Regions from separate parts of the Aminobacterium sp. UBA4987 genome, predicted to be linked through region 1. Evidence: a T-box and tRNA genes for the amino acid it is inferred to sense, from the RefSeq annotation. Region 1 holds a T-box; the other holds one or more tRNA genes.
What was found. The T-box of region 1 lies ahead of thrS (threonine--tRNA ligase). A T-box ahead of a tRNA ligase gene usually reads a tRNA of that ligase, here a tRNA-Thr.
Positions count from the first base shown of each region.

Region 2: it encodes a tRNA-Thr, which carries the amino acid that the T-box ahead of thrS (threonine--tRNA ligase) is inferred to sense. The anticodon was not compared.

Region 1 is NZ_DGZF01000006.1:52,262-59,092, forward strand. Features, by position in the region: gene B2U56_RS02935 (polyribonucleotide nucleotidyltransferase) at 1-1,368, shown strand, start outside; gene dut (dUTP diphosphatase) at 1,365-1,805, shown strand; T-box leader at 1,857-2,079, shown strand; gene thrS (threonine--tRNA ligase) at 2,118-4,019, shown strand; gene infC (translation initiation factor IF-3) at 4,207-4,791, shown strand; gene rpmI (50S ribosomal protein L35) at 4,861-5,058, shown strand; gene rplT (50S ribosomal protein L20) at 5,113-5,472, shown strand; gene B2U56_RS02965 (TrkH family potassium uptake protein) at 5,475-6,794, shown strand; gene B2U56_RS02970 (potassium channel family protein) at 6,808-6,831, shown strand, end outside.
Region 2 is NZ_DGZF01000009.1:119,399-126,229, forward strand. Features, by position in the region: gene codY (GTP-sensing pleiotropic transcriptional regulator CodY) at 1-413, shown strand, start outside; gene B2U56_RS04610 (response regulator) at 498-860, shown strand; gene B2U56_RS04615 (S1 RNA-binding domain-containing protein) at 1,043-1,462, shown strand; gene B2U56_RS04620 (DUF501 domain-containing protein) at 1,540-2,118, shown strand; gene argH (argininosuccinate lyase) at 2,073-3,473, shown strand; tRNA gene B2U56_RS04630 (tRNA-Lys) at 3,632-3,707, shown strand; tRNA gene B2U56_RS04635 (tRNA-Glu) at 3,712-3,787, shown strand; tRNA gene B2U56_RS04640 (tRNA-Thr) at 3,803-3,878, shown strand; gene B2U56_RS04645 (serine hydrolase domain-containing protein) at 4,052-6,076, opposite strand; gene cobC (alpha-ribazole phosphatase) at 6,651-6,831, shown strand, end outside.

The DNA of each region.
Region 1 (6,831 bases):
GTTGACGAGATGGTGAAGAAAACAATGCGGTCCCGCATTCTTAATGAGCGTGAGCGGGCTGATGGTCGGGCAATGGATGAGATTCGCCCGATTACATGTGAAGTGGGAGTTTTGCCTCGTGTGCATGGTTCAGCTCTTTTTACCCGGGGCGAAACTCAGGCCCTCGTTGTGGCTACTTTGGGGATGATGGGAGTAGATGACCAGATTCTTGACGGCCTCAAACAGGACGAACCAAACAAGAGGTTCATCCTTCACTATAACTTCCCCCCCTATTCAGTTGGAGAAGTTCGCCCCATGCGTGGTCCGGGACGTCGTGAAATAGGCCACGGCGCCTTGGCAGAACGGGCTCTTCGCCCTATAATTCCCGATGAGGTTGAGTTCCCGTATGTGGTCCGTCTTGTTTCAGATATCCTGGAGTCGAACGGATCCAGTTCTCAGGCATCTATTTGCGGGGGAAGCCTTGCCCTTATGAACTCCGGAGTTCCCATTAACAGACATGTCGCCGGCATTGCCATGGGGCTCATAAAGGAAGGGGAAAAAGTAGAGATCTTGAGTGATATTCAGGGTCTCGAAGACCACTATGGTGATATGGACTTTAAAGTGGCCGGAACCCGCGAAGGTGTGACGGCCCTTCAGATGGATAACAAGGCAGGGGGCATTACCAGGGAAATTCTTAAAAAAGCCCTCAATCAGGCAAAAGAAGGAAGATTGTTTATACTCGAGAAAATGGAATCTGCCATAGAAGAGCCTTCCGGTCTTTCTCCTTACGCGCCAAGGATTTATGTGACCCATATAGATCCTGAAAAAATCAGAGATATCATCGGCCCTGGCGGGAAGGTCATCCGAGGTATTACCCAGGAAACAGGAGTGAAGATCAATGTGGAAGATAATGGAGAAGTATATATAGCCGGAACATCAAGTGAGGGTGTTGAACGCGCACTGGCAATAATAAAGGGGCTTACAAAAGAACTGGAGCCAGGGGAAATATATCTGGGCAAAGTCACTCGGATTATGAATTTCGGGGCTTTTATAGAGTGTTTGCCAGGTAAAGAAGGTCTTCTCCACATAAGCGAAATCAGCCCTCACCGTGTCGGTAAAGTGGAAGATGTTTTTAGTGTTGGGGATACAGTCCTTGTCATGGTCAAAGAAATAGACGATATGGGACGGACTAATCTGACACGCAAGAAACTGTATGACCAGGAAGAAAGGGTTGTAAAAGAGGGATTCGGCAAAGCTCTTGAAGAGGAGAAGGCAAAGGAAACCGCTATTGAAGCCAAAGCAGCTTCCGCTCCCCGTCCCGCTCCTGGCCAGCGTCGTGGTGGAAGTCAGGAACGGCCGGATCGTAGGCAGGGTGGACCTCGTCGATGAAGCGTATAATGGTTAAGGTCGCCCGGCGAAACAGAGAAATACCATTACCGGAATATGGAACTCCCTTTTCTGCCGGGGTAGATCTTCGTGCGGCGGAGTCCATTCTTCTAAAGCCTGGAGAAAGGGGAAGTGTGGGTACTGGTCTCTATATGGAGCTCCCAGAAGGCTATGAAGCTCAAGTGAGACCAAGAAGCGGTCTCGCTCTTCGTTCCGGTGTTACGGTGCTTAATACTCCAGGGACTATAGATTCTGATTACAGGGGGGAAGTTCGGGTTATCCTTATTAATCTCGGGCAGGAACCTTTTCAGGTTATGCCACAGGATAGGATTGCACAAATGATCATAGCCCCTGTGGTTCAGTTAGAATGGGAGGAAAATGAATCCCTTTCAGATTCAGTACGTGGAGAAAGTGGTTTTGGCAGTACCGGTGTGAAGTAAAAGAGTTGACATTCTTTCTTTTAGGTAGTATAAATTTCGCCAAATAGAATATGTAAGGCTATGAAGGGAAAAGTAATTTTACGACCACTGAACAGAGAGTGGGGGCCGTGGGCTGAGAGCCTCCTGCAGCAGGGTAGACCGAAGACCATTCCTGAGCCGGCATCGAAGCTTTTTGGCGTAAGATGCAGGGGAACGCCCCTTACAGCGTAAAGAGGGCCAGCTTTATAAGCTGGAACTGGAGTGGAACCGCGATATAGCCCACATCGTCTCCAGAAGGAGAGATGTGGGCATTATTTTTTAGGGGTGATACGCATGTTCGAGCTTAAAAACGCCAATGGGGATATGATAGAAATTGAAAATGGCAGTGTTCTTGATGTATTGAAGCGCTGGAAGATGCATAAAGGGGCTGTGGCAGCCAAGATTAACGGCCGTTATGTCGATCTCTCAGCTGAGATCGCAGAGAGCGGATTGCTAGAAGCTATAGATGGTGTCAGCGAAGAGGGGCTTGATATTATACGGCACTCAACAGCCCACCTTATGGCTCAGGCTTTTCAATCTCTTTATCCGGAAGCTCTCTTTGGGATAGGACCATCCATTAAAAACGGATTCTACTATGATATGGAACTCCCGGAATCAATTTCGGAGGAAGCGCTTCTAAAAATTGAAAAGGAAATGAAACGTCTTGCGAAGCGTGCTTTCCCCATAGAACGCCAGATTTTGAAAAAAGAAGAAGCGATTGCCTTTTTTAAAGAGCGTGGAGAAAAGTACAAAGTGGAATTGATAGAGGAGATAGAAGATGGGACTGTGAGTCTGTACAGGCAGGGAGATTATGTAGACCTTTGCAGAGGGCCTCACGTACCGAATACTTCATGGATAAAGCATTTTAAACTTCTTTCAGTAGCCGGAGCTTATTGGAGGGGCGATGAAAAAAACATAATGTTGACCCGTGTCTACGGAACGGCTTTTGCAGATGAAGAATCTCTTCAAACTTATATAACAAGACTTGAAGAAGCGAAGAATAGAGACCACCGTAAAATAGGCAAAGAACTCGATCTTTTCAGTATTCAGCCGGAAGGTCCTGGATTTCCCTTCTTCCACCCCAAGGGCATGGCTATACTGAACAAGCTCACTGAGTTCTGGCGGCAAGTTCACGAAAAGAACGGGTACTGCGAGATTCGAACCCCTCTTATTCTTGATCGCAGTCTTTGGATTCGTTCTGGGCATTGGGATCACTATCGTGACAACATGTATTTTACAGAGATCGACGAGATGCCTTTTGCCATTAAACCAATGAATTGCCCTGGTGGAATTCTTATTTATAAAAGTCAGATAAGAAGTTATCGTGATCTTCCCTTGCGGATGGCGGAATTAGGGATAGTCCACCGCCACGAGCGATCAGGTGTTCTTCATGGTTTAATGCGAGTACGTTGTTTTACGCAGGATGATGCTCATCTTTACTGCACACCAGAGCAGGTTAAAGATGAGATCAAAGGGATTATGTATCTTTGCCAGTACATATATAGGGATATCTTTGGCTTTAAATATACAATGGAGCTTTCTACCCGTCCTGAGAACTCCATGGGGTCAGAAGAACAGTGGAATATAGCTGAAACTGCCTTGAAAGAAGCTCTGGAAGAAACTAATATGGAATATCGCGTCAATCCTGGTGACGGCGCTTTTTATGGTCCCAAGATAGATTTCCACCTTGAGGATTGTATCGGACGTACATGGCAGTGTGGAACAATTCAGCTTGATTTCCAGATGCCTGAAAAATTCGACTTGACATTCGTCGGAGCTGACGGAAAAGAACATCGGCCCGTAATGCTTCACAGAACAATTCTGGGAAGTCTGGAACGGTTCTTCGGAATACTCATAGAACAGTTCGCTGGAGCTTTTCCTTATTGGTTAGCGCCTGTACAGGTCCGTTTGCTTCCTATCTCGGAAGATTTTCTTGATTACGCACGATTGGTTCAGGCGAAATTGGTTGCTAATAATGTCAGGGTTGAAATAGATAGCAGAGATGAAAAGCTGGGGAAGAAGATCAGAGATGCCCAGATTCAGAAAATCCCATACATGGCCGTTATCGGAGAAAAAGAAGTTGCCAGCGATCAGGTTGCGCCTAGAGAGCGGAGCAGAGGGGATCTTGGTGCAATGTCAATCAACAGTTTTATTGATATTTTAATGGAAGAAAAGAATCCGCTACTTAACAAGTAATTGCCAGATTTCAGCAGCTGTGATATAGTTTCTTAGTCTAAAGAAGAGGCCCACCCTCTCACCTGACGACGCAAGGCGTTGTTGTCTGGTCGAAACCATAACACTCTTTGAGAGTATTGCTTTGTATGTGTGAGGGTCGGTGGAAATCCATCGGCCCTTTTTTATATTATCACGGAGGTGAAGTGTTATAGCCAAAAGAGAAGCAGGGGAACCCCGCGTCAATGATGAAATCACTGTGAGTGAAGTGTTATTGATTGACGATAACGGAGTCAAAATAGGTGTCACCAAAATAGAGGATGCTTTACGTATGGCAGAAGAGAGAAATCTTGATCTAGTTGAGGTGGCTCCCCAGGCTAAAGTGCCAGTTTGCCGTATCCTTGATTATGGCAAATATCGTTATCAACTGCAGAAAAAAGAAAAAGATGCACGAAAGAAACAGAAGGGACAAACCCTAAAAGAAATCAAAATGCGTCCGAAAATCGATGAACACGACTATAATTTCAAGGTTAAGGCTGTTATGAATTTCTTGAAATGCGGACACCGGGTAAAAGTTTCTATTTTTTTCAGAGGTCGTGAGATGGCTTTCCTTGATAAAGGGCGCGATGTCCTTGCAAGAGTGGTTCATGACACAGAGAGTTTAGGCAAGGTAGAAGCAGAACCTCGTATGGAAGGTCGTTATATGAGAATGATGCTCACACCTTTAGGGCCGACAAAAACAAAGGAAACAAACAAACAGGATAAAAATCAGGAAGAAGTTGAACAGTCAGAGTAATAATCTTACTGAACAACTCTTTGGTGTAGTGTTTTAGTATACTTAACAGTGTGAAAGGAGGGTATTACTATGCCTAAGTTGAAATCTCATTCAGGAGCAAAAAAGAGATTCTCTTCAACCGGAACAGGCAAGTTCAGCTATAGAAAAAATGGAAGAGGGCATCTTTTGACAGGAAAGAGCAGAAGTCGTCTTCGTCGTCTTCGTAAAACGGGGTATGTTCCAGAAACATTGGCTGGAGATCTGAAAAAGCTGCTTCCCTATAGCTAGGGGTCGAATTCACATATAAAATAAAGAATTTATGATTAAGAGAGGTGACATGCTATGCCTCGTGTTAAGGGTGGTAGCGTTAGTAATAAAAAAAGGAAAAAGCTATTTTCCATCACAAAAGGATATTGGGGCAAAAAGAAGAATGTTTATAGAAGAGCGAGGGAAGCTTTTCTTAAATCTCTGTCTAGAGCCTATGATGACCGCAAACTGAAGAAAAGAGATTTTAGGCGTTTGTGGATCACTCGTATAAATGCAGCTGCGCGAGCCCAGGGGATGAGCTATAGTTCGCTTATAGCCGGACTTAAAAAAGCGGGCATTGGAATTAACAGAAAAATGCTTTCAGAACTGGCCATCAACGATATGCCGGCCTTTGCAAAATTGGTTGAACAAGCCCGTAATGCGTTAGGACAGTAGTTTTGAAAACGTATAGTTCTCTCCGAGTAGAGAGAACCATTGTAGCAGGGTTCCTATCGCTGATAGTGATAGGAACCCTGCTTATATGGGCCTTTAATTTGGAGGGTGGGCACTCTATCACAGTTGTAGACGCTTTATTTACGGCGACATCTGCTATTTGTGTTACAGGACTGACTGTTGTAGACACTGGTAAAGATCTGACGTTATTGTCTCAATGGGTTGTCCTTGTCCTTATACAACTGGGAGGACTTGGGGTTATGACTGCCGCTACGACCCTTCTACTACTTTTCAGACAAAAAATAGGGATACGCCAACGTTTGCTTTTTGCAGGAGGTCTTGGGCTCGATACGCCGGCAGGAGCTATTAAGCTTCTTATTCGCATATTGAAGATGACTGTTGCAATAGAGGGGGCTGGAGCCGTCCCCCTTTTCATAGCATTTGTTCGTAACTACAACCCGGCGCGGGCTTTATATCTGGCTTTATTTCATAGCATTAGTGCTTTCTGCAACGCAGGTTTTTCTCCTTTCTCAACGGGCTTGCAAGGTTATGCTCATACTTTTCTTGTCCCCGCCACTATTATGCTTCTAATTATTTTAGGTGGTGCAGGCTTTCTTGTCCTTTTGGGAATAGCCCGATATATAAGAAAGGGTGAACCTTTGACACCTCACTGCCACCTTGTCATAAAGGTTACAGGTATCCTGGTCATTGGCGGAGCTTTTCTATTTCTTATTTCTGACTGGAACGGGGCATTTAGAGGACTATCTCCAACTCTTAAAGTATGGAACGCTCTTTTTCAGAGCGTGACTCCTCGCACTGCGGGGTTTGATACTATACGAACAGCGAACTTTACAGCTTTAGGGGTTTTTGTTACCTGTCTATTGATGATCATAGGGGCTTCTCCCGGCTCTACTGGTGGTGGGATCAAAACGACGACCTTGGGACTTTTAGTCTATTCGGCTCTTTGTGAGATGAGGGGAAGAAATAATATTATTTATGCTAATCGTAATATATCCTTTAATAATGTGCGCCGTGCTCTTTCGTTAAGCCTTCTATACATCAGTACCGTCCTTTTTAGTATAGTGTTATTGTCTTTTACGGAAACGGCTCCCTTCCACACATTGATTTTTGAAGCCTTCTCTGCTATGGGCACGGTGGGACTTTCATTGGGAATTACGTCGTCCCTCTCTACAATGGGTAAGATTATTCTTATAATGTTGATGTTCTGGGGAAGGGTTGGTATCCTTACATTTATGTACGTAGTAATAACTCGAGAAACACGTGATAATGTGAATTACGCTACAACAAACATCCCGGTAGGCTAGGAGGCTAATGGATATGGCTGAGAAAAGAAAAATGGTC
Region 2 (6,831 bases), on a different contig from region 1:
CATTGCTTCTCGTAAGGTTCTTCAACCCCTTCTACATGAAAGATCTCATTTTGGCAGAATATCTTGCCACTCTCGTAGGTATCGAAATACTCCATGATCGAACACGAAGTATAGAAGAACGGGCGAGAGAACGCCTTGTGGTACAGATGGCTATGCGTGCTCTATCCTACTCCGAAGTAGAGTCTGTAAAGCATATCATCGCAGAGCTTGGAGCTTATGAAGGAGTCGTCATTGCAAGCAAAGTGGCGGATCGTGTGGGAGTTACAAGAAGTGTCATTGTAAATGCCTTGAGAAAGCTGGAAAGCGCTGGGATTATCGAAAGCAGAAGCCTAGGCATGAAAGGAACCTTTATTAAGATATTAAGTCCTCTTTTTATAGAAGAACTTGGGATGGTTCTTACCCAGAATAATTAACAATAAAACAGTGAAAGGGGCTGATCAGCCCCTTTCACTGTCCTTTCCCTTTCGAGTGGAGCACAACACAGGAGAGATGAATGCATGGGAAAAAGAGTGCTCGTAGTTGACGACGCCGTTTTTATGAGGATAATACTGAAAGATATTCTTTTAAATAATAATTTTGAGGTTGTAGGAGAAGCTGAGAATGGGAAAGTTGCGGTGGAAGCTTATCAGAGGCTTCATCCTGACATCGTGACAATGGATATATCAATGCCGAAGATGGATGGCATTGATGCGCTCAGGGCCATAAGAGCTTTAGATCCTGAGGCCAAGATTATTATGGTGAGTGCCATGGGACAGCAACCTATGGTCAGAGAGGCGATCAAAGCCGGGGCTCTGGATTTTATTGTGAAGCCTTTTCAGCCGGATCGGGTAGTGGAAGCTTTGAGCAGGGCCTTGGCCTAGATTATTCCATAGTTCACCAATAGAGGCACGGTATCTATATAATATAAATTGCTTCGAATAAGAATAGGATATTAAAGAGACTGGAACGCCGGTAATTTGGTATAATTCCAAAACAGATCTTTTTTGTCTAACTAGTTTTTAAAAAAGATTTTATATTAGCCTTCTGGAGGGTAGAAAAACTGATGGTAGAAGATAAGAGGAGTGACCAGGCTCCCGTGAGTGTCGGGGATACGGTCGAATGTGAAGTGGAGCAGATCATGCCTTATGGTGCTTTTGTACGCCTTTCCACGGGACAGAGAGCGATGATTCACATTTCAGAACTCTCGTATAGCTATGTTAAGAAAGTGGAAGATGTTCTTGAGGTCGGCAAGAAGGTAACGGCGAAAGTGATCAAGATTGACGAAAAAAACCGGATTGATCTTTCCTTGAAAAAAATGGAAGAACGTCCTCCTGTTGCTCCTTCTGCTCCTAAAGAGACAGAGGATAACTTTGAAAAAAAGCTATCAAATTTCCTAAAAATTAGCGATCAGAAAATAGCGGATCTCAATAGCAAGTTAAATAATGCGAAAGCGAGCAAAAAACGGAGCAAAAGAAGCAAATGACCCGAATAATAACAAAGCAGGGGAGCTTAAGCTCCCCTGCTTTGTATTGGAGCCTTACGAAAGAAGATACTGAAATTGTGAAGCGTCAAATGGTTCATCGCAAGTTTAAAAACGACATCGTGGCAGGAGTAACCTATTACTGCCAATGGGGGGCTCCACAAGTTCTCCTATGCAGGCCAATGGTGAAGAAAAGGCCTTTCCCCACGTCTTTTTGGTTAACGTGTCCCTATCTCATTCAGAAGTGCGGCGAACTTGAATCTCAACAGGGCGTGAAGGCTTTAGAAGAATATCTACAGAAAAGGGTTTCTCTCCATGATTGGGTTCTTTACCATATGCTTCATATGAATATACGCATGTCCCTTTTTCCTCCGGCCCAAAGAATGTACCTTCAAAAAAGACGGCCTTCATTATGGAAGGCTTTGCGTCGGGGAGGGGTAGGAGGGATTCAGGATAAAAATTCTTTTAAAGTAAAATGTCTTCATCTTCATGTCGCTTCATGGCTAGCGCTGAGAACACACCCTGCCGGAGAGTGGCTTCATCAAAACCTGCAACAGGTTAGCTGCCCCGTTCCAGAGAGCTACCCATGTTTTTATAAAAGGAGGGGGAAGGAATGTGGAAAGGGCGCTTTAGTGAAGAAACAGCAGAAATCGTTTTGAACTACACCCAGTCTCTTGATCTGGACTGGTGCCTTGCTCCCTTTGATATCCAGGGGAGCATCGCCCATGGGAGAATGCTTGTTTCTGCCGGTCTTTTGTCCCCTGACGAAGGAGAAAAAATAGAAGGCGGACTTCGTCAGGTCTTACAGGAAATAGAAGAGAAAAGTTTTACCCCCTCTATTGAATTAGAAGATGTGCATATGAACATAGAGCACCGTCTTACCCAATTGCTCGGACCTCTGGGGGCGAAGCTTCATACTGGGCGTAGCCGCAACGACCAAATTGCTACGACGTTGCGCCTTTATTTGCGTGATAGACTGCAAAAGGTTCAACAAGGCATGTTCACCCTTCTTGAGGCTATTCTGGAAAGAGCCCATGCTCATCGCCATATTGTTGTTCCGGGATACACTCACTTGCAGCAGGCTCAGCCAGTAAGCATGGGCCATTACTGGATGTCCCATTTTCAGGCATTTCGAAGGGATTGCATCCGTCTTCGGGCTGCTCTGGGCTCACTGGAAGATTGCCCTCTTGGCGCAGGGGCTCTTGCGGGTTCAACATTGCCTCTTGATCGTTTTTATACTGCAAAGGAGCTTGGATTTAAGAACCCGACGGAGAACAGTCTTGATTCTGTAGCCCATAGAGATTATTTATTTGATTATCACTATTTTGCGGCGGTGTTTGCAATACATTGCAGCAGATTGGCCGAGGATTTTATTATTTACAATAGTCAGGAATTTGGCTGGCTTAAACTTCCTGACGCTTTCTGCACGGGCTCAAGCATGATGCCCCAGAAGAAAAATCCTGACGTATTGGAGCTGACCCGTGGAAGGACAGGACAAATCATAGGACACTTCGTTGATTTGCTTGTTATGCTAAAAGGACTGCCCATGACATATAATCGGGATTTGCAGGAAGATAAACGAGGTCTTCTGGCATCTCTTGCCGTTATTCTCTCGATTATAGAAATTCTGCCAGAGTTTTTGTCTCGTGTAGAAGTTGATGAAAAAAGAGCTGTTTTAGGAATGGAAAATGGTATGATCCTTGCTACCGATGTGGCCGAGTATCTGGTTAAGGAAGGTGTTCCTTTCAGAGACGCTCATTGGAAAGCCGGACAGCTTGTTCGCTATTGTCTCGATAACGGGCGGTCTCTTCTGGATCTGACCCTGTCTGAATGGAAAGCTATTATTCCAGAAGCGAAAGAAGACCTTTTATCCATTCTTTCTCTTAAAGAGAGTGTCGCCAGGCGGCAAACCTATGGAGGAACAGGTTTTATATGTGTAGAGCGGCAAATAGAAGAAGGGGATGGGTGGCTCGCGTATCAAAAGAAGAGAGATGACGCCTGCTCTTCCAGTTGAATATGAAACCAAATAAAGGCAGGCAAAAGCTATTTTACAGGCCGAGATTCCCCTTGTCAGAAAACTTTCAATCCTGAGATTTTTAAAAAGGGCTTGACTTGCGGCGTTTTTTCTGTAGAATAAACCCTTGCGTAACGGCAGTAACAGGTCGAATGCACGAGCCGTTAGCTCAGTCGGCAGAGCACCGGACTTTTAATCCGGGCGTCGTGGGTTCGACTCCCACACGGCTCACCATAGCGGTCCCATCGTCCAGTGGTCTAGGACACAGCCCTTTCAAGGCTGCGACACGGGTTCAAATCCCGTTGGGACCGCCATTTTTCAATTTATCTGCCGGTGTAGCTCAGTTGGTAGAGCAGCGCACTCGTAATGCGCAGGTCGGCGGTTCGAGTCCGCCCGCCGGCTCCAGAGTTAGCATAAGTATGTTCCCCATGTGAACCCTTTCGTTCTCGTAAGCCCTCTGCCGATCCAAAGCATATTGAAGGCGCCATCGCATTTCGCTAAAAAAGCACCCCAGAAGTATACTCAGCCAATCGAATTTATTGCCGCCGTTTTTGTTGGAAACGAGAAAAACGGACAAATTACCGCACTATTATCGAAAAAGAATCTCCCGGTTCTCCCGCCAGGAACACCAGGCTTCCCCCGGGTACGGATATTTCGCTGCTGTCTATAATGCTGTCGTAAACTTTCTCTACCTGCCGTCTGGGAAAAATGATCACCCTGCCATTTGCTGGCTTTTCGATGGACATGATCCCTCCCTGTTCGACTTTCCTCCATTCATTTTCGCCCTCAGATCCGATCACTATGGTATTTTCCCCTGGTACTAGCGTTCCTGCGATATCTTCGCTCGAATAGACGAACTGGATTGCCTTCAAACGGATTGCGCCGTCTTTCTTAAAAAGCTGGATATTGCACTGATCGCGAAAGCCTGTTGCGGCAATTGCCCCAAAATCGGGGGTTTCCACCCTGTTCACTCCAAAGAATTTCACATACCCGGGAAGATCGCCGTACTCTTCAGATTTTACCAACAGATCGTCAGGAAGCTGCGCAAAGGGAGAGGCGTTGCGTATAAGCCAAAACCTGTCGTCCATTACCACCGACAGACTTTCTGGTTTTTCTACTGGATCAATCTTCTGGTACATGGGAATATCTGCCCCGTACTGCGGGACTTCTTCCATGACAAGATAAACTGTCTTTTCTCCCGTGAGAAAGTAATATCGGTAACCAGTTGCAAAATCATGAAATAAGCCTCCGTTGTGAACCAGTGAAAGAATCGGCTTCTCTTTATTCTCTTTCGCTTCTTCGTCTTCCGAAGGAGAAGCGAGGGAGTAGACGTTCAGCGTATGACTCTCTTTGTCAAAGATCATGCGAACAGCTTCTTGTGTGTTTACATAGAATCCCGCGAGTTTCAAAAACTCATCGGGAATGGGCTGTGGTTCTGGAGGTTTGACTGGAGAAACCGGTTTCGGTCCGGGGAGCCCCTTGTCCTTCATGAGCGCCTCCATAATACGGTGCGTAGCTTTTGCGGCGCCAGCTTGTCCGGAGTACGTCACTGCAACCGCCAGCCGTTCCTGTGGAAGGATCTGGAGATTGGTTGAATAGAACAAGGTCCCGCCGCTCTTGCCCAGAACCTGGTACCCGTTCTCCCGGTAGGCTGGAAGGAGTGCATAATCCCAACCGAAGGCATCTAAAAGGGCATCCCCCTTCAATAAAGAAGAAAAGGGGGTGGGCTGTTCCTTCAGAACATCCTTTAGCGAGGAATCTGAAAGAATGTTCATTCCGCCGGGGGCAAAACTGTCTCCAAACCGGCAGAGGTCCTCCGGAGTGGAGGAGAGCCCGCCTGCGCCCAGCACCGTAACTACCTCTGGGGGATATTTATTTCCCTCTTCATCGTAGAATTCGGCAATCTTTCCTCCAGTAACGCCAACACTCTCACCCGAGTTCCGCATTTCAAGGGGAGAAAATATCCTTTCGGTGACAAACGAGGCGAATGACTTTCCTGAAACACGCTCAACGATTATCTCGGCCAGGGTAAAACCATCATTGCAGTAAATACTCATTTCACCTGGGGTGTGCTTGAGAACCGCATTCTTCAATGTTTCAAGCAATAGGGTCTGGTGATCCTCGTCAGCCCTGTACCCAAAAACAAATGTGGAGCCAGGCAGGCCTGAAGAATGATTGAAAAGCATCCGCACCGTAATGTCCCGGTATCGGGGGTCCTTCATTACGAATTCAGGTATATGCTTTACCACGGGGTCTTCAAGGCTTAATTTACCATCATCTGCCAGCAGCAGAATTGCTACGGCAGCGAACATTTTGCTCGTCGAACCTATATTGAACCTGGTGTCTCTGTCCACGAGACGGTTAAGTGAGCGGTCTGCCGGTCCGAATCCCTCCGAATACACTATATTGCCCCTGTCCATCACTGCTACCGATGCGGAGTTTCCCCCTCCGGATATAATAGTTTTCCATATTATTTCTCTCGCGGTCGAAACTGTGTTCGGGTAATTAACGACATTGCCAGAACACGGCAAGATGAAGATGAAAAGAATTAATACAACACACGAAAGACTCATAAGAACAGGCAACGCCTTACGGGTTCTCATTAATGTTTCCTCCCTTTCACACGTTTTACTGCTTCAAGTTTGAAATCCTGTGTGTAATATTTGCACCTCTCTAATCTCCACTATATCGTCTCTTTGTACTGTCCATTAATTCGGGGGCTCTGCGATCAGGTATGCCCTTAACCCGAGTTTTCGCATCAAGTGCTTTTTGTGATAGGATGTCTGTAGCAAACGTACTTTATTTTTCTCCACTCATTTCGACCTGGTACGCAATCGGCCTTTTTACTGGTGTCTCCGTTAATTTCATTTTGACACCTTCTATGTATGTCGCATAATACAGCCAAAGTAAAATAAAAACAATAAAAGCGCGAGGCAATTAAAATCTATCTATTTTACGTGGGGATTTTTAAGATGGCTTGCAAATGGCAACGTTCCTCGGCTTGTAATCGCACTTGTAATGCGCAGGTCGGCGGTTCGAATTTGCCCGCTGGCTCCAGGTCCGCAGAGAGAATATAAAAGGCTTTGAGTCTTATTGCTGTTAGAGCAAAAGCCCAAAGCCTTTTTTATTGCGCAACGGTATAATGGCACAGAATGAAAACATAAAAGGGGATTTCAAATGGCACTGAAAAAGCAGATACTATTTATTCGTCACGGACAAACAGATTGGAATAATGAGATGAGGTATCAGGGGCAAAGCGACGTGCCTCTCAATGCGGAAGGCCTTGAGCAGGCTGATCGGGTTTCCCTTCGCCTGGCGGCATCCTTTGAGGCAGATCTTATCGTATCAAGCCCTTTGC